DNA from 3 places in the Methylobacterium sp. 1A genome. Region 3 is predicted to be linked to each of the others. Evidence: riboswitches for the same ligand, from Rfam matches in the RefSeq annotation. Region 3 holds a riboswitch; each other region holds the start of a gene.

Region 1 (7,287 bases), 1.5 Mb from region 3:
CCTTCGGGGAATGGCCGAGCGTGTTCGCCGGCGATGCCAAGATGACCACCGCGCTCCTCGACCGGCTCACCCACCACTGCGAGATCGTCGAGACCGGCAACGAGAGCTGGCGCTTCAAGAACCGCGCCTGAGGCCAGCACACACGTCGCGCCTGCTGGACCCCTGATCAGCCCGGCTGCGCCACCCCGACCCGCCTTCGCCGGGCTGATCAGGGGCGTCCCGCCATACCCATCCAGGGGGTCAAAGTTCGACGCCGATCCAGGGTCAATGTTCAACGCTGTTTGACACCCAGAACCTCGCCCTCTATTCCGTGCGCGGCTTCGCCACCCAGGACATCTTCTTCAACGGCTTCAACATCGCCCGCGGCTACAATGGCGCCCCGGACACGCAGAATGTCCAGTCCATCGAGGTGCTCAAGGGACCTAGCGGGGCACTCTACGGACGCAGTGACCCGGGCGGCACCGTCAACATCCTGACCAAGCAGCCCGTGGCCTTGCCCTTCGTCGAGATGGGCACGCTGTTCGGGAGCTTCGGCACGGCGCGCACCACCGTCGACGCCGGCGGGCCGCTGAACGAGCAAGGCACCGTCCTCTACCGCTTCAACGGCGCGCTCGCCCGGCAGGACAGCTTCCGCGATTTCGTCGACGGCGATCGCGTCCTGGCCGCGCCCGTGGTGAGCTGGCTGATCAGCCCGGACACCAAGCTCACCGTCGAGGCGCAGTACCTGCGCAACCGCCAGACCTTCGACCGCGGGACGGTCGCGGTGAACAATCGCCTGGGCCTCGTCCCACGCTCCCGCTTCTTTGGCGAGCCGGGCGACGACTCTATTTCGGAGGCTGGGATCCTCCAGATCCGCCTCGATCACGCCGTCAATGCCGACTGGCAGCTCCGGATCGCCGGTCACTTCAACACCGGCAGCCTGACCGGCATGCAGACCGGCGCGACCGGCCTCCTCGACGACGGCCGCACCCTGCTGCGCGAGTTCCGTCGGCACGACTTCACCTGGGGGGTGGCCATCGGGCAGGCCGAACTCGTCGGACACTTCGACACCGGGCCGTTCGCCCATACCGTGCTGCTTGGGTTGGAGCACGAGCGCTACAACAGCACCGAGAACCTGCTGCGCTCGACGCCGCGGATCGACCCCTTCGCCATCGACCTGTTCAATCCGGTCTACGGCCAGCCCAAGCCGCCCTTCACCCGGCGCTACAGCGCGAGCGAGAATGTCGGGAACACCGCCGTTTACGTGCAGGACCAGATCGCGCTCAGCCCGGAATGGAAGCTGCTCCTCGGTAACCGAACCGACTTCTACAACCAGACCTTCCGCGATAAGGTCGGCAACGAACGCACTGAGCAGGACCGGACCGGCTTCTCACCGCGTGCGGGTCTCGTCTACCAGCCGCTCTCCTTCCTCTCGTTCTACGGCAACGTGGCGGCCTCGTTCCGGCCCAACACCGGCTTCGACATCGCGACCCGCCCCTTCGCCCCGGAGACCGGCTTCGGCTACGAGGCCGGGGTCAAGCTCGACCTCTTCACCGGTCTGAGCGTGACCGGCGCGGCCTTCCACATCGAGAAGGAGAACGTTCTCACCACGGACCCGCGGGACTTCTTCTTCCAGATCGCCGCCGGCGCGGTGCGCAGCCAGGGCTTCGACCTGAGCTTCGTTGGACAAGTAACGCCCGAGTTCCGGGTGATCGGGGGCTACGCCTTCATCGACGCCGCCGTGACCCGCGACGAGGTCCTGAGGGTCGGCTCGCCACTCCTCAACATCCCGCGCCACTCCGGTAGCCTGCTCGGCGTCTACGAGGTCCAGGTCGGCGACTGGAAGGGTTTTGGGTTCGGCGGAGGTGTCCGGGCCGTCGGCTCGCGTCTCGGGGACAGCGGCAACGAGCGGTTCCGACTCCCGGGCTACGTGCTGACCGACGCCCTGGCCTACTACCGCTACGAGAACCTGCGCTTCGGGCTCAACGTCGATAACATCTTCGACGAGACCTACTACGAGCGCTCCTACAACGCCTTCTGGGTCGGCGTCGGCGAACCCCGGCGGGTGACCGTCAGCATGACGGCGCGCTTCTGATGGGCGTGCATCCGGGCACGTTGGAGGCGTCGACGGAAAGATTGGCCAGGACCGGGCGCATCGTCTCCATCGATGCCCTGCGCGGGCTGGTGATGCTGCTGATGCTCGTCGACCACGTGCGGGAGTTCTTTTACCTGCATGCGCAGGTCCGCGACCCGATGGACCTCGCCGCGACGCCGCCCGACCTGTTCCTGACGCGGGCGGCCTCGCACCTCTGCGCGCCGGTCTTCATCCTGCTCACCGGCCTGTCGGCCCACCTCCACGGGCAGAGGCACGGCGCACGGGCGACCGCCGCCTTCCTGCTCAAGCGCGGTCTGCTCCTGATCCTGCTGGAGCTGACGCTCGTCAACTTCGCCTGGGCCGGCAGCGTCCAACCGCCGATCCTGTACCTGCAGGTGATCTGGGTGATCGGTCTCTGCATGGTGGCGCTGGCCGGCCTGCTCTGGCTGCCGCGGGCCGTCCTCATGGCCGGGGCCCTGGCGCTCATGCTCGGCCACAACCTGCTGGACGGGGTCACGATCCGGGCGGACGAGCCGGGCTACGTGCTCTGGTCGATCCTGCACCAGCGCGGGATGATCGCGCTGCCCTGGGGCGGTCTGGCGCGGACTTCGTACCCGCTCCTGCCGTGGATCGGCGTGATCGCGGCGGGCTACGCCCTCGGTCCGCTCTTCGCCGGCGGGGTCGACGCCGCGCGCCGGCGCGTGGGGCTCCTCGGGCTGGGCGCGGCCGCCCTGGTCGGCTTCCTCGTCCTGCGCGGGCTCAACGGCTACGGTGAGCCAATGCCGTGGCAGACAGGGGCCACACCGCTCGCCACCGCGCTGTCCTTCGTCAACCTGACCAAGTACCCGCCCTCGGCCGATTTCCTGCTGTTGACGCTCGGGCTCGGCCTCGGCCTGCTGGCGCTGTTCGAGTTGCTGCCGCAGCGATTTCTCGGCGCCCTTCGCGTCTTCGGCGGCGCGCCAATGTTCTTCTACCTGCTTCACCTCGCGCTGTTGCGCGTCCTCTACGACGGCGCGACGGCGCTGGGCCTTGCCGGGTCGTCGGGACGGGTCGAGGCCGGCTCGCCCCTCGCGCTCTGGCTCATCGCGGCCGCCGTGAGCGTTCCCCTCTGGCTGGCGTGCCGTGCCATGGTGCGCCTGAAGCGAACCGCGACTTGGCCAGCCTTGAGCTACCTGTAGATCCAGAAGCCTGCATGTTGGACGCCCAGACCGGCGTCTGACGGCCTGCCTGCGTCTCCACTCTGACACACCCCAGGGATGAAGACCGACGTTCAAACGTAAACTGGATCTTAAGCCTTGACGGTCGGCGGAGCCCGAATGCTAAGCTTTGCTCGACGGTTCCCCTCGGGGATCAAAAGGGAACGCGGTGTGGGGCAACCCGAAACCGCGGCTGCCCCCGCAACTGTAAGCGGCGAGCTCAGCACCACCGCGTCACTGGATGCGCGTCATCCGGGAAGACGGTGCGAGGGCAGTGACCCGCGAGCCAGGAGACCTGCCGTCAGCCGTGGTCACACGCGAAACGCGTCGGGCGGGGTGTCCTGACGGGTGTCGAAGCGCCGGGCCGATGCCCGGCGTGGAGATCTCATTCGCGGTGACGTGCCACTGCCGTCGCCCGAGGTCTCGTGTCCCGTCGCCCACCCACCCGAATACTTTCGACCCTGTCGGGTCTAGGCCTCGCTGCGCTCGCATGCACAGCGTCGGCTCAGGACCGATCCACCCCGAGCGCGGCGATTGGCGAGACGACGCTGGAGGAGATCTCCGTCACCGCCGAGACCGCCGCAGCCGCGTCCCCGCAGATCGGTCCGGCCGCGAGCGCGGGCTATGTGGGCGGCACGACCGGCATCGGCGGCATCAGCACGCCCGTGGCTTCCGCCAGTTCCGGCGTCATCACGGGCGCGCAGGTCAACAGCCTTCCGGTCACCCGCCCCGGCGAAGTGCTGGAATCGGTGCCGGGCCTGATCGTCACCCAGCACTCCGGCGAGGGCAAAGCCAACCAGTTCTTCCTGCGCGGGTTCAACCTGGATCACGGCACCGACATCGCCCTGTTCCTGGACGGCATGCCGCTCAACATGCGCACCCACGCCCATGGCCAGGGCTACGCCGACATCAACTTCCTGATCCCCGAACTCGTCGGCGCGGTGGAGTTCCACAAGGGGCCGTACTTCGTGCGCGACGGCGACTTCGCCTCGGCCGGCTCGGTGCGCATCGATTACCTCGACAGCACGCCGAAGAACGTCGCCCTGACCTCCATCGGCAGCTTCGGCTACAAGCGGGCGCTCTCGATAACCAACGTCCCGCTCGGCGAGGGCAACCTCCTCCTGGCCGGCGAGGCGCAGGTCTACAACGGCCCTTGGGTCGTCCCGGACGCCCTGCGCAAGATCAACGGCGTGGCCCGCTACAGCCAGGGAACGGCGCTGGACGGCTTCTCCGTCACCGGCATGGCTTACGCGGCGAAGTGGACGGCCACCAACCAGATCCCTGAGCGGGCCGTCACAGAGGGGCTGATCAGCCGCTACGGCACGATCAACCCAACCGACGGGGGCGACACGTCCCGCTTCTCGATCTCGGGCAAGTTCAGCGCGACGGACGACACCGGCATCACCCGGGCCTCGGCCTATGTGATCCGCTCGCAGCTCAACCTGTTCAACGACTTCACTTACTTCCTGAACGACCCGGTCAATGGCGACCAGTTCCACCAGCTCGACCAACGCATCATCGGCGGCGGCGAGGCCCTGCACATCTTCCAGGGTGACCTGTTCGGCCTGCCCATGGAGAACGAGATCGGCGTCCAGACCCGCACGGACTCGATCCGCGTCGGCCTGTTCAATACGACGAACCGCCAGTACCGCTCCGGCGTACTCGACGACCGCGTGCTGGAGACGAGCGGAGCTTTCTACTTCGACAACCGGGTCCGCTGGACTGATTGGCTACGCACCAGCGTCGGCTTCCGTGCCGACGGTTACTACGCCAGCGTCGTCTCGGACACGCCGGCCAATTCCGGCAAGGCGCGGGACGCCATCGTCAACCCGAAGCTCGGCCTCGTGCTCGGGCCGTGGTTCGACACCGAACTGTATGTGAACTACGGCGGCGGCTTCCACTCGAACGACGTGCGCGGCGTGACCGCTACCGTCGATCCGACGTCGTCCCTCTTCAACACGACCCGCTCACCCTTCCTCGTGCCGTCCACGGGCTACGAGATCGGTCTACGAAACCGGTCCATCGCCGGGCTGGAGACGGCGGTCGCGCTGTTCCGGCTCGACTTCGCCTCGGAGAACCTGTTCCAGGGCGACACCGGCACGACGGAGCCGAGCCGTCCGACCCGACGCTTCGGCGTCGAGTGGACAAACCGCTATGCGGTCACGCCGTGGCTCTCGCTGGAGGGCGATCTCACGATTACCAACGCCCGGTTCTCGGACTACGATCCGGTCGGCAACCGGGTGCCGGAAGCCCCCACGACCATCGCTTCGGCGGGCGTGATCTTCGGCGAGCCACTCGGCTGGTTCGGGTCGTTGCGGTTCCGCTATTTCGGCCCGCGCCCGCTGATCGAGGACAACTCGATCCGTTCGCGCCCGACGGCGCTCCTTAACGGCCGGGTCGGCTACAACTTCGAGAACGGCATCAGCGTCTCGTTGGACGTACTGAACCTGACGAACAGCAAGTCCGACCAGATCACCTACGCCTACGTATCCCGCCTGCCTGGCGAGCCGGCCGAGGGGCTAATCGACCGCGTCTTTCACCCTGTCGAGCCCACGGCCGTGCGCCTCACCATCGCCGGGCGGTTCTGATGCGTCGTCATCGACCCGACAACATCGCGAACGCCTCCGCGAAGCGCGTAACACCGGTTTCGGTCGGTGATGGCGCCCGACCCAAACGAAGCGGTGACGCCGGACGCAGAGCCTCGATGGCTCGCGCGCATCGCTACGTCGTCGGCATGATGCCCCTGCTGGAAGCCATCATGCGAGACCAGGGGCGCTCCGCCCAGGCCGTCGCGACTGAACTGACGCGACGCGCCGTGCAAAAGCCGCGCGGCGGGGTGATCTGGACATCGGCGGACGCGCAGAGGCTCCTGCGCCGCTCAAGCATTGGCCGGGAGATGCATCGACACGGTGGTCAGGCGGGCGACGGGATCCCGCCAAGCCGCCGCGGCGTGGCAAGGTCGGACGGATAGGGGATGGAAAAAAGGGATGGTCCAATCGAAGGGTACGGCGCCCGGCGTCGTCCGGCGCCGTATCGGTCTGCTCTACCTCGTCCTGATCGCGGCCAACATCGCGGTGTGGTCCTGGGCCTACGGCCTGTTCGCGGGGCAGCCGGCCCTGCTCTCGACCGCGCTGCTGGCCTACGTCTTCGGGCTGCGTCACGCGGTCGATCCCGACCACATCGCCGCCATCGACAATGTCACGCGCAAGCTGATGCAGGCGGGCCAGAGGCCGGTCTCGGTCGGCTTCTGGTTCGCGCTCGGACACTCCACCGTCGTGGTGGTGGCAGCGGCCGCGGTTGCGCTGGCCTCGACCACCCTGATCACGGCCTCGGAAGGCTACCGGGAACTCGGCGGCCTGATCGGCACCGGCGTCTCGGCCGCCTTCCTCATCATCATCGGCATCGTGAACCTCGTTGTCTTGGTGGGCGTCTGGCGCGCGTTTCGACAGGTTAGGCGCACCGGCCGCTACGTCGAGGCTGACCTCGACATGCTGCTCGCCAACCAAGGCGTTCTCGCCCGGATCCTCCGGCCGCTGTTCCGCCTCGTAACGCGCTCATGGCACATGTACCCGCTGGGTCTGCTGTTCGCGCTCGGCTTCGACACCGCCACGGAGGTGAGCCTCTTCGGACTGTCGGCCGCCCAGGCGAGCCAAGGCACCGACATCTGGACGATCCTGGTCTTCCCGGCGCTGTTTACAGCAGGGATGACGCTGGTCGACGCGACCGATGGCGTGCTGATGCTCGGCGCCTACAGCTGGGCCTATGTCCAGCCGATGCGGAAGCTGTTCTACAACCTCACCATCACCCTGGTGTCGGTGGCGGTCGCGCTGGTGGTCGGCACGCTGGAGGCGCTGAACCTCCTGGCGGGCAAACTCAACCTCCAGGGCTGGTTCTGGCAGCGGGTCGCCGCAATCAACGACCATTTCGGCGTGATGGGCTTCGGCATCGTGGGCCTATTCGCGGCGGCGTGGCTCCTGTCGTTCCTTATCTATCGCCTCGGTGGGTTCGACCGTGTCG
Region 2 (7,287 bases), 2.4 Mb from region 3:
TGCAGGCCGAGATCGCCTACGTCGCCTACACGATGGCGCCGCAGGCCGGCCGGGAGCGTCCCGTCACTTTCGCGGTTAATGGCGGCCCGGGCGCCGCCTCGGCCTATCTCAATATCGGGGCGATCGGGCCCTGGCGGCTGCCGGTCGGCGGCGACAGCATCAGCCCGTCGCAGCCGGTGACGCTGACGCCCAACGACGGGACGTGGCTCGGCTTCACCGACCTCATCTTCCTCGATCCCGTGGGGACCGGGTACAGCCGGGCCGCGGACGGGAACGGCAAGGCCTACTGGTCGATCGATTCCGACGCCTCGACTCTGGCGGCGACCATCGCGCGCTACCTGCGCATCAACGACCGCATGGCGAGCCCGAAATTCTTCGTCGGCGAGAGCTACGGCGGCTTCCGCGGCCCGCTGATCGCCGAGAAGCTCCAGGAGGAGATCGGCGTCGGCCTGTCCGGCATGGTGCTGCTCTCGCCGGTGCTCGATTTCGCGTGGCTGGAGACGCCGCGGGCCAACCCGTGGGGCTACGTGCTGAAGCTGCCCTCGCTGGCGGCGGGCGCGCTCGAGCGGGCCGGCACGGTGCCGACGCCAACCCTGCTCGGCGACGCGGAGGCCTACGCCTCGGGCCCGTACCTGAGCGACCTGCTCAAGGGGCCGAGCGACACGGCCGCCGTCGCCCGGATGACCGAGAAGGTCGCGCCCCTCGTCGGTCTCGACCCCGCCCTGGTGCGTGCCCAGGCGGCGCGCCTCGCGACCCGGAGCGTCCAGCGCGAGATCGACCGCGCCGAGGGCCGCGTGACCAGCGCCTACGACACCGGCATCACCGGCTGGGACCCGAACCCGGACGCCGCCCAGTCGAGCTTCGAGGATCCCCAGCTCACCGCCCTCCAGGCACCGCTGACGAGCGCGATGCTCGACCTCTACGCGCGGACGCTGAAATGGCCGGTGACCAACATGCGCTACGAGCTCCTGAACAACGCCGTCAATCGCGGCTGGAGCTGGGGCTCGGGCCGGCAGGCGCCCGAGGTCCTGTCGAACCTGAAGGGCGATCTGGCGCTCGACGGGCACCTGCGCGTCCTCGTGGCGCACGGCTTCACCGACCTGGTGACGCCCTACTTCGCCTCGAAGCTCCTGCTGGCGCAGGTCCCCGCCTACGCCGCCGGCCGCCTGAGCCTCGCGGTCTATCCGGGCGGGCACATGTTCTACACGCGTCCGGATTCGCGCGCCGCCTTCCGGACGGACGTGGAGCGGATGTACACGGACGCCCTGAAGGTGCGCGACGCCGGCTCGACCCGTCCGGCCGGAGCCCCCGCCGAACATCTCAGGACCGCGCCGTAGCGCCTCCGGCCCGCCGCGCCGGTCACGCGTCGTCGAAGGCGAGGGCCTCGGCCGGGTAATCCACCATCGTCCGGCGCTGCGCGTCGGTGTTCTGCCACTCGCCGACCTTCATGTAGCGGCCCTCGAGATCGCGGACCTCGACCACTTTCCCGATGGTGGGGATCGACTGGAAGCCCTGCGGCCAGTTCGACGCGAAGTAGAAGACCTGCTCGACGTGGTCCGAGAGGTGGCAGATCCCCGGCCCGAAGGTCCCCAGCCCGAAGACGAGGTAGCGGCCGTTCACCAGCGCCGCGACGTCGGAGATCAGCGACTCGCTCTGGATCTCCACCGGCAGTCCGCGCCGCTCGGCGTACGCCTCCACCTCGGCGATGACCGGGTTCAGCCTGTTCTCGAAGACGAGCTTGACCGAGCGGATCCGACCCTCGGCCAGGAGCCGGTCGATGACCATCCGGTAGAACGCGAAGGGCGGCTGCGGATAGTGCGGATCGACCCAGGTGCTGAAGATGTCGCCCGACCGGATGTGGATCAGGAGTTGGTCGTGGGGCTTCACCGGGAAGCTCTTCGGCAGGCCGTTGAACAGCGGCCGGATCACGCTCTGCACGATCGCGCGCGAATCCGTCGGCCCCCGCAGCGCGGTCACGCGCTCGAACTGCGTCGGGTCGAAATACAGGCCCGACAGGAAGTAGCCGTCCGACGGCAGCGGCTCGTCCGGCGGGATGAAGGTGATGCCGTCGCAGGTCAGCCGCTCGGTCAGGAAGATCACCTTGCTGCGGTCAACCTTGGGCACCTTGATGTACTTCAGGTTGAGCGCCTTCGCGATGGACACCGCGATGATGTACTGGACGAGGCAGTTGCCGAAGGCGCCGTTCTCGAACAGCGCCAGGCCGACCAGGGCGTGGCTGGCGCGGTCGGGCGCCGACTGGAGCGCGTAGGTGACGTAGACGTTGGCGCCGGGCTTCTCGTTCAGGAGCGTCACGTCGAGGTCGAGCATCGCCCGCAGCGCGATCAGGTCGACCGCGGCCTCGTCGGCGCGGATGCCGATGCCGGCGATCCGGGCCGGTTCGGGCGCGGCGATCCGGACCGCGCGCGCCCAGGCCCGCTCGTCGGGGACGATCGCGGCGACGAGGGCGTCCGGGGTCGCGGTCCAGCCGGCGAAGCCCGGCTCGGCCCACGTCACGCCGTCCTGCGAGACCGCCACCGCGACGTCGCCGGGCTCCGCGGGAACCGCCCCCTCCCCCGGCCGCAGGGCGACGGAATGGATCGGGAAGCGGCCGCCGAGGTCGACCTCGAGCCACGTCGTTCCCGTGCCCGCATCGGAGACGATCCGCGGCTCACGGCCGGCCGCGAGATCGACGAGAACCGGGGTCGGATCGTCTGTCGGGGCCATCGGGTCTCCGGGAGTTCAGCGCCCGCGCCGGGGCCGGGCGGGTATCGGGTGCGGCGGTGCCCGCTCCGGGGCGCGGCCGTCAAGCCCGCCCCGATCGCGGGGCGGGCGCGGGAAACGGCCGCGATCCGGCGCCCCTCCGTTGTGTCCCGGCGGCCATGCGTCTACAACGGCCGGGCGACGGTGCCCCGGAGACGGGGTGAAAAGGGAATGCGGTGAGGGGTTTGAGGCCCCGATTCCGCGGCTGCCCCCGCAACTGTGAGCGGCGAGCGCCCGCCATGCGCCACCGGAGCGATCCGGGAAGGCGGTGGGCGCGCCGAGCCGCGAGCCAGGAGACCTGCCGTCGCGACAGGATCCCGCAATGCCGCCGGTGGGGCGGCTGGAGACGCTTCTGATGACGACGCAAACCCTCGCCCCCGTCGCCGCCGGCACCCGCGCGTCGGAGCGCCCCATCGCCGTCGCGCTCGCGGCCGTGCTGGGCCTCGGCCTGCTGTTCATGGCGGGTTTCTCGCCGGCGATCGCGCTCCACAACGCGGCGCACGATTTCCGGCACACCCAGAACTTCCCCTGCCACTGACCTCCCCGGACCAGGGATGATCATCCGGCTCCTGTCGGCGGCCCTCGCCGCCGGCTTCTTCGCGGCTGCCATCGTGACGGGCCTCGAACTCACGCTGACCTCGCCGCTGATCGTCGCGGCCGAGCGCTACGAGCAGCAGGAGGCGCCGAACCGGGCTGCCAAGGCGCTCCCGATCAAGGCGTTCCCGATCGTGCTGGCTCATGCCGGGCACGACCACGCCGCCCCCGACGCCGCGCCGGAATGGCAGCCCGCGCCCGGCCTGCCGCGGATGGCCTTCACCGGGCTCGCGACCCTCGTGGGCGGCGTCGGCTACGCGCTGCTGCTCGGCGCGGTGATGCTCGCCTGCGGCCGCGAGCCCACGCCGCAGGTCGGCCTCGCCTTCGCGGTGGCGGGCTTCGCCAGCGTCGCCCTCGCGCCGGGCCTCGGCCTGCCGCCGGAATTGCCCGGCAGCGCGGCGGCCCCGCTCGCGACGCGCCAGGCGTGGTGGGTGATGACCGCCGCGGCGACCGGCATGGGGCTCTACCTGATCACGATCCGCCGCGCGCTGATCACGATCCTCGGGGGGCTCGTCCTGATCATCGCGCCGCACGTCGTCGGCGCCCCGCAGGCGCCCGAGGCCGCGTCCGAACTTCCGGCGGCGCTCGCCGCGCAATTCGCCGCGCGGTCGCTCGCCATCAGCTTCGTGTTCTGGATCCTGATCGGGCTGGGGCTCGGCTGGGCGTGGCAGGCCTTCGCCCGCGGCGCGGATCGGGGAGCGGCCCGTGCCTGAGACCGTTCTCTACGTCTGCACCACCTGCCGCCGGCCGGACGACGACCCCGACGGGCCCCGCGCCGGGGCCCGCCTGCTGGAGGCGCTCCGGGCGCGGAGCGGCGCCACGCCGGACCTGCGGGTCGAGGCGGTGGAGTGCCTGTCGGTCTGCAAGCGGCCCTGCACCGTGGCGGTCGCCGCGGCCGACCGCTGGACCTACGTCTACGGCGACATGGATCCCGCCGCCTCGGCCGAGATCATCCTCGGCGGGCTCGCGGCCTACGCGGCGACCCCGGACGGCATCGTGCCCTGGCGCGAGCGTCCGGAGGCGTTCCGCAAGGGCGTGATCGCCCGCATTCCCCCTTTCCCAGAACCCCGCCCGGTCCCCGCCGGCACCCTGGAGCCCGCGGAATGACCCTCGTGAACAAGATCCCCTGCACCATCATCACCGGCTTCCTCGGGGCCGGCAAGACGACCCTCGTCCGCCACGTGGTCGAGAACGCCAAGGGGCGCCGCCTCGCGATCCTGGTGAACGAGTTCGGTGATATCGGCTTCGACAAGTCCTTCCTGGCGGCCTGCGGCGTCGAGGGCTGCACCGAGGACGCCATCGTCGAGCTGCCGAACGGCTGCATCTGCTGCACGGTCGCGGACGATTTCGTGCCGGCGCTGGAGACCCTTCTCGGCCGCGCCGAGCCGCCGGAGCACATCCTGATCGAGACCTCCGGCCTCGCCCTGCCGAAGCCGCTGGTCCAGGCATTCCAGTGGCCGGCGATCCGCTCGCGGGTGACCGTCGACGGCGTGGTCGCGGTGGTCGACGGCCCGGCGGTAGCCTCGGGCGCCTTCGCGGAGGACCCGGAGGCCCTCGCGGCCCAGCGCGCCGCCGACCAGTCGGTCGACCACGACAACCCCCTGGAGGAGGTGTTCGAGGACCAGCTCCTCTGCGCCGACCTCGTGGTCGTCAACAAGGCCGACCTGATCGACGCCGCGACGCGGGCGCGGGTCCGCGCCGAGGTCGAGGGGCACCTGCCCCGCGCCGTGAAGGTGGTCGAGACCGAGAACGGCGCCATCGACCCGCGGGTGCTGCTCGGTCTCGGCGCGGCCGCCGAGGACGACCTCGACGCCCGCCCCTCGCACCACGGCGAGGGCGAGGACCACGACCACGACGATTTCGAGACGGTCGCGCTGCCGGTGCGCCCGGCGGTGACCGGGGGGGATCTCGCGGCCCGGGTCGAGGCGGCGGCCGAGGCCGCCGGCGTCCTGCGCATCAAGGGCTTCGCCGAGGTCGAGGGCAAGCCGATGCGCCTCGTGGTGCAGGGTGTCGGCCGGCGCGTGACCCATCATTTCGACCGCCCCTGGCGGTCCGGGGAAGCCCGCGACGGGACGCTGGTGGTGATCGGCCTCAAAGGCTTCGACAAGGACGCCGTCGCGGCGGCCCTCGCGGGATGAGGCCGGTCGCGCACGCCCGCCCGGACTCGCGCTAGGGGCCGCCGCGGTGCATCTCGTGCGCATCGATGCCGTCTCCCTCGACGAGGGCGAGGCGGCCGTGGATCTCGGGCAGGAGCCCGGCGACCTCGTGGTGCTGTCCTTCACCGACAGCGACCTCGCGTCGGTCGGGCAGGCCCACGCCGCGGAGCCCGGCCTGCCGAGCCTGCGGCTCGCGAAGCTCGCCAGGCTGCGGCACCCGCTCTCGGTCGACCTCTACGTCGAGCGCGTCGTGGCGCGCGCCAAGGCGGTGGTGATCCGCTGCCTGGGCGGCCTCGATTACTGGCGCTACGGGATCGAGCGCTGCGCAGAGGCCGCGCGGGCGCACGGCGTCGTCCTCGCGGTCCTGCCGGGCGACGACCGGCCGGATCCGCGTCTCGCCGCCTTCTCCACCGATCCCGACCTCGCCGGGCAGCTCGACGCCTTTTTCCGGGCCGGCGGCCCCGACAACCTGCGGCGGATGCTGCGGCGCCTGGCGATCCGCCTGGGCGCCGACGGCCCGGTCGAGCCGCCGCAGCCGCTCCCGCGCGGCTTTCCCTGGTGCCCCGGCTGCGGAGTTCTTCCCCTCGAGGCAGCCCTCGCCGCGGCCGCGACCGCGGTCCCGCTCGCCGGAGCGCGCAGTGCGGCAGAGCCCGTCGCGCTCCTGCTGATCTACCGCTCCGCCGTGCTCGGCGGCGACACCGGCCCGTTCGTCGCCCTCGCCGCCGCCCTGCGGGCGCGCGGGATCGGCGTGCTGCCGATGGCCGTGTCGAGCCTGAAGGAGCCGCAGGCCGCCGCCGCGGTCGCCGCGGCCGTGCGCGCGCGCAGGCCCGATCTCGTGATCGCCGCCACCGCCTTCTCGGCCCGCGAGGACGAGACCGGCTTCGTGCTCGACGGCGGCGACTGCCCGGTTCTCCAGGCCTTCACGGTGGGGTCGCCCCGCGCGGCCTGGGAGGCCTCCGCCCGCGGTCTCGGCGCGGCCGATCTCGCCATGCAGGTCGCGCTGCCGGAATTCGACGGCCGGCTCTCGGGCTTCCCGATCTCGTTCAAGGAGGAGAGCGCCGAGATCGCCGGCTTCGCCGAGCGGCGCGCCGTGCCCTACGAGGCCGGCATCGCCGCGCTGGCCGACCGGGCCGCGGGATGGCTGCGGCTGTCCGCCCTGCCCCGGGCGGCGCGGCGCGTCGCCTTGGTCCTGTCCGACTACCCTGCCCGCGGCGGCCGGGCCGGGTTCGCGGTCGGCCTCGACACGCCCGCGAGCGCCCGCGCGATCGCCGCCGACCTCGCGGCCGCGGGCTACGCGGCGGGCGCGCTTCCGGAGCCCGGAGCGCTGATGGCGGCGCTCACGGAGGGCCCGGCCGCGTTCCGGGTGCCGCTCGCGGCCTACGCGGCGTGGTGGCGCACGCTTTCCGAGGACGTCCGCGCCGCGGTCACCGACAGCTGGGGTGAAGCCGAGGCGGACCCGGCCTGCGTCGACGGCGCCTTCCGGTTCCGGATGGTCCGGGACGGCGCCCTCGCGGTCTTCCTCCAGCCCGACCGCGGCCGCGATCCCGATCGCAAGACCGGTTACCACGACCTCGACCGCGCCCCGACCCACGCCTACCTGGCCTTCCATCTCGGCCTGCGGCAGCAATTCGACGCCCTGGTGCAGCTCGGCACACACGGCACCGCGGAGTGGCTGCCGGGCAAGGCCGTGGCCCTGTCGCCCGCCTGCTTCCCGGCGCTCTGCGTCGGCGGGCTGCCGGTGATCTACCCGTTCATCGTCGACGACCCGGGCGAGGCC
Region 3 (7,287 bases):
TGCAGATCCGCCTCGATCACGCCTTCAATGCCGACTGGCAGCTCAGGGTCGCCGGCCACTTCAACACCGGCAGCCTGACCGGCCTGCAGACCGGCGCGACCGGCCTTCTCGACGACGGCCGCACCCTGCTGCGCGAGTTCCGCCGGCACGACTTCACATGGGGCGTGGCCATCGGGCAGGCCGAGCTCGTTGGGCATTTCGACACCGGGCCGTTCGCCCACACCGTGCTGCTCGGCCTGGAGTACGAGCGCTACAACAGCACCGAGAACCTGCTGCGCTCGACGCCGCGGCTCGACCCCTTCGCCCTCGACCTGTTCAACCCGGTCTACGGCCAGCCCAAGGCGCCCTTCACCCGGCGCTACAGCGCGAGCGAGAACGTCGGCAACACCGCCGTCTACGTCCAGGACCAGATCGCGCTCAGCCCGGAATGGAAGCTGCTCCTCGGCAACCGGACCGACTTCTATAACCAGACCTTCCGCGACAAGGTCGGCAACGAGCGCGCGGAGCAGGACCGGACCGGCTTCTCACCGCGTGCAGGTCTCGTCTACCAGCCGCTCACCTTCCTCTCGTTCTACGGCAACGTGGCGGCCTCGTTCCGGCCCAACACCGGCTTCGACATCGCGACCCGTCCCTTCGCCCCCGAGACCGGCTTCGGCTACGAGGCCGGCGTCAAGCTCGATCTCTTCACCGGCCTGAGCGTGACCGGCGCGGCGTTCCACATCGAGAAGGAGAACGTCCTCACGACCGACCCGAGGGACTTCTTCTTCCAGATTGCCGCCGGCGCCGTGCGTAGCCAGGGCTTCGACCTGAGCTTCGTCGGACAGGTTACACCCGAGTTCCGGGTTATCGGCGGCTATGCGTTCATCGACGCGGCGGTGACCCGCGACGAGGTTCTCAGGGTTGGCTCGCCGCTCCTCAACATTCCGCGCCACTCGGGCAGCCTGCTCGGCGTCTACGAAGTCCAGGCCGGCGACTGGAAGGGCTTCGGGTTCGGTGGCGGCGTCCGGGCTGTCGGCTCGCGCCTTGGGGACAGCGGCAACGAGGGGTTCCGGCTCCCGGGCTACGTGTTGACCGACGCCCTGGCCTACTACCGCTACGAGAACCTGCGGTTCGGGCTCAACGTCGATAACATCTTCGACGAGACCTACTACGAGCGCTCCTACAACGCCTTCTGGGTCGGCGTCGGCGAGCCCCGGCGGGTGACCGTCAGCATGACGGCGCGGTTCTGATGGGCGTGCGTCCGGGCACGCTGGAGGCGGCGACAGAGGCATCGGGCACGACCGGCCGTATCGCCTCCATCGACGCATTGCGCGGGCTGGTGATGGTGCTGATGCTCCTCGACCACCTGCGGGAAACCTGGTTCCTGCACGTTTCGGTCGCCGACCCGATGGATGCCAGAACCGCCCTGCCGGGCCTGTATCTCGCGCGCCTCGCGGTCAGCCTGTGCGCGCCGATCTTCATCGCGCTGACGGGCGTGGCCGCGTACCTGTTCAGCACCCGGCACACGCTGGCGGAGACGCGTGCCTATCTCGTGAAGCGCGGCCTCGTGCTGATGGCTCTGGAGGTCTTCTACCTCTCTGAGCTGTACTGGGGCGTCGCCAGCCCGACGCTTTGGCTTCAGGTGATCTGGTGCATCGGCGTGTGCATGATCGTCCTGGCGGCGATGATCGGCCTGCCGCGCTCGGTTCTCTTCGCGGTCGGGACGCTGATCGTTTGCGGGCACAATCTCCTCGACCCGATCCAACTCCGGCCCGATGATCCCTTCTTCGTCGCCTGGGCAATGCTGCACCAGCGCGACGTCATCGCGCTCCCATTCGGTCTAGTGGCCAAGACGACCTACCCGGTGCTTCCCTGGATCGGCGTCATCGCTCTCGGCTATGCCATCGGCCCGTGGTTCTTGCCCGGCGTCGCCCCACGGACGCGCAAGCGCCGATTTGCGGCCATCGGCATCACGATGCTGGTCGCCTTCGCGGTGCTACGCCTGGCGAACGGCTACGGGGACAAACCGTGGTTCGTCGTCGACGAGGACGCCCTGCGGACCGCGATGAGCTTCTTCGCGCTGACGAAGTATCCGCCCTCGCTGCTGTTCCTGCTGCTAACGCTCGGGATCGGGGCGCTATTGCTCGTCGCGCTGGAACGCATGGGCGACCGCCCGGTGGTCACAGCGCTGGCGGTGTTCGGCGGCGCGCCGCTCTTCTTCTACGTGTTTCACCTGACGGTTCTGCGGCTGCTCTACCACGGCGCGTTCGCGATCTGGGGCGTGACCCAAGGCACCGTGTTCGGTGTCGGCAATTACGCGTGGGTTCTGGTGTGGTACGCGGCGCTGATTCCGCCCCTCTACTTCCCGACGGCCTGGTTCTCCCGCCTCAAGGCATCGCGACGCGACATCGCTTGGCTCAAGTACCTCTGAAGTCGAACCCATCGGCTTGGCTATGCGACGGACTGGTTCCGAACCGAGGCGGTCGTTCGCCGGGCCTCCGTCGACTTCGGATCGGGATGGCAAGCGGTTCCCCGCCCGCCGGCATCAGAGATCTTGGACAGAAGCCGGCGGCTGCATGAACTCGATTGTCGCGCCGTCAGGGCCAACGGCGTAGATCACCCGCGTTCCAACCCGCGCACCGCTCGCAATCGGCTGCGGAATGCCTTGCGCCTTCCAACCGTAGGCAGCGATCCGCACCAGCAGCGCGTCGAGGTCATCGACGATAAGGGCCAGATGCGCGAAGCCAGGATCGAACGGCTTGGCCGGCGCGCTCGGTCGCTCCGGACCCTGATACTCCAGAAGTTCGATCGTTTGATCCGCGAGCGAAACGAGCGCCATGCGCACCTTCGCCCCATGCGCCCCGGTCACCTGACCGAGAAACTCGCCCCCCATCTCCCCCGTCCGCACAAGTCGCGCGCCGAGCCCGTCGATCCAGAACCGAAGGGCTTCGTCGAGGCAGGCGACCGCGAAGCCGACATGATCGGCACGCCGCACGGGGAGGCTCGTGTGTTCCGTCATGCGGGATGTCCTACCGGGAAAGAGGTCATTCGTCTGCAACGCGTCGTGGTCGGTCCCCCCGCTATGTCCGCTTCAATGCATCTGTCGTGAGGAAGCGGAAAGACAGAAACCACATCTTATGACGATCAGCCCGGCGCTCGCCCCTGCACAGCCCCTCCGACAGCAGACGCCGGGACAACGTTGCTCCGAGGATTGACGGATCGATGAGCCACAGCCTAGCTTGAGCGGGACGGTTCCCCTCGGGGATCAAAAGGGAACGCGGTGAGGCCACGCCCGTGAGGGCTCGGCTGATGCCGCGGCTGCCCCCGCAACTGTAAGCGGCGAGTCCTTCATCACGACGTCACTGGGCGGCCTCGCCCGGGAAGACGATGAGAGGGCGACGACCCGCGAGCCAGGAGACCTGCCGTCAGCCGTGGTCACACGCGGAGCTTGCCGGGCGGGGTGTCCTGGGAGGTGTCGCGGCGCCGTGGTTCCCTTGAGGACGCGGCCGCCGAGGCCTCGTTCGCGGTGACGTGCCACAGCCGTCCCCCGAGGCCGTCCCGTGTCCTGTTCCGTCCCGTCCGCGCTTCGGCGCAGCCTAGCCCTGTCCTGCGCCGTATCCGCGCTGCTCGTCTCCGCCCCCGCCCTCGCGCAGCAGGTCGCTGCGCCGTTCGCCGATGCCCAGGGAGGCGCGCAGGCCGCGGTCTCCCTGTCCGAGATCTCCGTGTCGGCTACCGGCGTGCCGACGCCGATTGCCAACACAGGATCGAGTGTCACCGTGCTCACCGACCGCCTGCTGCAGGAGCAGCAGCGCCGGACGGTGCCGGATGCCCTCCAGCAGGTGCCCGGCCTCAACGTCGTGCAGACCGGCGGCGCAGGCGGTCAGACTTCGGTCTTCATCCGCGGCACCAACTCGAACCACGTGAAGGTCCAGATCGACGGCATCGACGTCAACGACCCCTCGACCCCGAACCGCGCCTTCGACTTCAGCCAGTTGCAGACCTACGACCTTTCGCGGATCGAGGTGTTGCGCGGGCCGCAGAGTGGCCTCTACGGAGCCGACGCCATCGGCGGCGTCATCTCCGTTGTGACCAAGCGTGGCGAAGGGCCGGCACGGGCAACGGCGACCGTTGAGGGCGGCTCGTTCGGCACCTTCAACCAATTCGGCAACATCTCGGGCTCGGAGGGGATCTTCGACTACTCGGTGTCGGTCGGCCACATCCGTCAATCCGCCGTCCAGATCACCCCGTTTGAGCTACTGCCCCGCGGCGTGCCGCTGCGGACCGCCTTCACCGACATCAAGACGGTCTCGACCAAGCTCGGGGCGCAACTCACCGACGAGTTCCGTCTCAACTACGTCCTGCGCTTCTCCGATAGCGCGTATCTAGATCAGGCCGACGGCGGCTTCCCGTACGCGCCGCTGCCGTACCGTAACCTCAACGACCAGCAGCAACTGATTATGAGGGGCGAGGCCGAGTGGACGCCGGTGCCGGGCTTCCACAATGTCTTCGGCGCGAACTACTCCAAGTTCGACCGCCTGTTCGCCGGCCCGCTCGACCCGCTAGCGCCGCCGACGCCCACCACCTACCTCGGTGAACGAACCCGGTTCGATTACCGCGGCGACTGGCAATTCTCACCCGGCAACCTCGTGCTGTTCGGTGCCCAGCGCGAGGATGAGCGCTTCGAGACGACCGGCATCGACCGGTCCAACGGCAACACCGCCGGTTTCGCCGAGCTTCAGACGACGCCCTTCGCGGGCGCCGCGCTGGTCGCCAACATCCGGCACGACGCGAACGACCAGTTCGGCGGCGCGACCACCTTCCGGGTGGCGCCGAGCTACATCGTGCCCGGCACTGGGACCCGCCTGAAGGGCAGCGTCGGCACCGGTTTCAAGCCGCCGACCCTAAGCCAGCTCTATCAGGACTATCCGGGCTTCCGCTTCTTCGGGAACCCGAACCTGCGGCCCGAGGAGAGCTTCGGATTCGACGGCGGCTTCGAGCAGCCGCTGTTCGACGGGTTCGTGACCGTGGGTGCGACCTACTATCAGACCGACTTCAAGAACCTGATCCAGACGGCCTACTACCCGACTTTCTCGACCAACGTGAACGTCGGCCGTGCGACCGCCTACGGCACCGAGAGCTTCATCGCCCTGCGTTTCAACGAGTTCTGGAGCGGGCGGCTGGACTGGACCACCACGGTGACGAAGGACGAGATCGCCCACCAGGAGCTGCTGCGTCGGCCCCGCAACAAGGTCAGCGCGACCGCGATTTGGAACCTGATGCCGGGCCTGACCATGACCGGCACGCTCATCGTGCTGGGGTCGTTCGTGGACGGAAACAGGGACTTCTCCGTGCCCCGCCTGAAGGCCCCCGGCTTCACGCTGGTGAACCTGTCGGTCAACTACGCCTGGAGCGAGACCCTGACAGTGTTCGGGCGGATCGATAACCTGTTCGACCAGCGCTACCAGAACCCGACCGGTTTCCAGGGTCCGGGGCTCGCCGTCTACGGCGGCGTCCGCGTGACATCGTTCTGAGGTCGCGGATGAGGTCGCGCCTCACGCTCGCCCTCGTGGCAGTCATGTCCGCCGTAGCCAGTGGTGCGGCGGCGGCACCCGTGCGTGTGGTCTCGATGAACCTTTGCGCTGACGAGCTCGTCCTGCGGCTGGCGGACCGCGACCAGGTGCTGGCCGTCACCTACCTCGCACGTGACCCGCGCGGGTCGACGGTCGCGAGCCAGGCTGTCGGGCTGCCGGTCACGCGTGGTCTTACCGAGGAGGTCGTGGCCCTGAAGCCCGACCTCGTGATCGCCGGTGCCTTCACGACTCGCACGACCGTGGGCATGCTTAAACGCGTCGGCGCCCCCGTGCTCGAACTCGGCGTGCCGACCGACCTCGACGGCATCCGCGCACAGGTCCGGCAGGTCGCGGCGGCGCTCGGCCATCCCGAACGGGGCGAGGCGATGGTGGCGGCGCTCGATGCGCGACTTGCCGCCATCGTGCCGGCCAAGCGGCCTCTCCGCGCCCTGGTGATGCGCCCGAACGCCTTCACGGTGGCACCCGGCGGGCTCGGAGACGCGCTGATCCGCGCCGCCGGCCTCGTCAACGTCTCGGCCGAGATCGGGCGTGACCGCTTCGGGCAGGTGCCCCTTGAGGCCGCGGCGCTGGCGAACCCGGACCTGATTGTCGTCGATGAGGGCGCACCGGGCTCGCCATCGCTCGCCGACACCCTCCTGCACCATCCGGTTTTTCGGGCTCTCGCGCGGGCGCACCGGACGGTCGACATCCCGAACCGCTTCTGGACCTGTCCCGGTCCTCAGGTCGCGGAGGTGGTGGCGCGCCTCGCCGAGGCAGCGAATACGCAGGCGCCTCAGCCATGAACGCGCCGGTCACCTCGCTCCGTCCAACGGCCTCCCGTCGCCACGGTACGCCGCGCGCCCGGCGAACCCTCATCGCCGTCCTCGGGCTCACCACCCTCTCGCTGACGCTCGCCTCCATCACCATCGGCTACGCGCCCTTCGACGTGCCCGCCGCCTTCGCAGACCTCGTCGCCAGTCGCACGACGCTTCCGGCCCTGGTCCTGTGGGAGCTTCGCATCCCGCGCGCCCTGCTCGGAGTGCTGGTCGGCTTCAGCCTCGGCCTGACCGGCGCCGCGATGCAGGGCTACCTGCGCAATCCGCTCGCGGACCCGGGCATCCTCGGCATCTCCTCGGCCGCGGCTCTCGGTGCGGTCGTCGTCTTCTACGGCGGTTTCGCCGCTACCATGAGCCTTGCGCTGCCGCTCGGCGGCATCGCCGGTGCCGGTATTGCCGCGCTCCTTCTGAACGCGCTCGCCGCCCGCGGCAGCAGTACCCTCGGGCTGATCCTCGCAGGAGTCGGGTTGTCGAGCTTGGCCGGGGCACTGACCGCGCTGGCACTGAACCTCTCGCCGAACCCCTATGCGGCCCTGGAGATCGTGTTCTGGCTGATGGGCTCGCTCAGCGACCGCAGCCTGGACCACGTGCTCCTGTGCCTGCCGCTGGTGGTTGTCGGCTGGGCCCTCATGCTGTCGACCGGCTCCGCCCTCGACGCCCTGACGCTTGGCGAGGACACCGCCGCGAGCCTCGGGGTCGGCCTCGTTTCCGTGCGCCTGCGTCTCGTCACCGGTGCGGCCCTGGCCGTCGGGAGCGGTGTTGCGGTCTCCGGTGCCATCGGCTTCGTCGGCCTCGTCGTGCCGCACCTGATGCGACCCTTCGTCGGTGCCCGTCCCAGCGCGTGCCTGCTGCCGAGCGGCCTCGCGGGGGCGGTCCTGGTCCTCGCGGCGGATATCGGCGTG

The links. Region 3 has a riboswitch for cobalamin ahead of ACX9MN_RS19205 (TonB-dependent receptor plug domain-containing protein). Riboswitches for the same ligand answer to the same signal wherever they lie in the genome.
Region 1: another riboswitch for cobalamin. It lies ahead of ACX9MN_RS12405 (TonB-dependent receptor); the one in region 3 lies ahead of ACX9MN_RS19205 (TonB-dependent receptor plug domain-containing protein).
Region 2: another riboswitch for cobalamin. It lies ahead of ACX9MN_RS08015 (CbtB domain-containing protein); the one in region 3 lies ahead of ACX9MN_RS19205 (TonB-dependent receptor plug domain-containing protein).

The regions. Positions count from the first base shown of each region.
Region 1 covers NZ_JBYQVE010000001.1:2,518,353-2,525,639, forward strand. The annotation lists gene istB (IS21-like element ISMex39 family helper ATPase IstB) at 1-131, shown strand, start outside; gene ACX9MN_RS12395 (TonB-dependent siderophore receptor) at 311-2,074, shown strand; gene ACX9MN_RS12400 (acetyltransferase domain-containing protein) at 2,074-3,252, shown strand; cobalamin riboswitch at 3,392-3,587, shown strand; gene ACX9MN_RS12405 (TonB-dependent receptor) at 3,696-5,858, shown strand; gene ACX9MN_RS12410 (HoxN/HupN/NixA family nickel/cobalt transporter) at 6,258-7,287, shown strand, end outside.
Region 2 covers NZ_JBYQVE010000001.1:1,625,488-1,632,774, reverse strand. The annotation lists gene ACX9MN_RS08025 (S10 family peptidase) at 1-1,337, shown strand, start outside; gene ACX9MN_RS08020 (discoidin domain-containing protein) at 1,360-2,724, opposite strand; cobalamin riboswitch at 2,886-3,080, shown strand; gene ACX9MN_RS08015 (CbtB domain-containing protein) at 3,116-3,298, shown strand; gene ACX9MN_RS08010 (CbtA family protein) at 3,315-4,067, shown strand; gene ACX9MN_RS08005 (DUF1636 domain-containing protein) at 4,060-4,461, shown strand; gene cobW (cobalamin biosynthesis protein CobW) at 4,458-5,492, shown strand; gene cobN (cobaltochelatase subunit CobN) at 5,539-7,287, shown strand, end outside.
Region 3 covers NZ_JBYQVE010000001.1:3,983,061-3,990,347, reverse strand. The annotation lists gene ACX9MN_RS19220 (TonB-dependent siderophore receptor) at 1-1,229, shown strand, start outside; gene ACX9MN_RS19215 (acetyltransferase domain-containing protein) at 1,229-2,410, shown strand; gene ACX9MN_RS19210 (VOC family protein) at 2,525-2,998, opposite strand; cobalamin riboswitch at 3,212-3,420, shown strand; gene ACX9MN_RS19205 (TonB-dependent receptor plug domain-containing protein) at 3,540-5,510, shown strand; gene ACX9MN_RS19200 (ABC transporter substrate-binding protein) at 5,519-6,352, shown strand; gene ACX9MN_RS19195 (FecCD family ABC transporter permease) at 6,349-7,287, shown strand, end outside.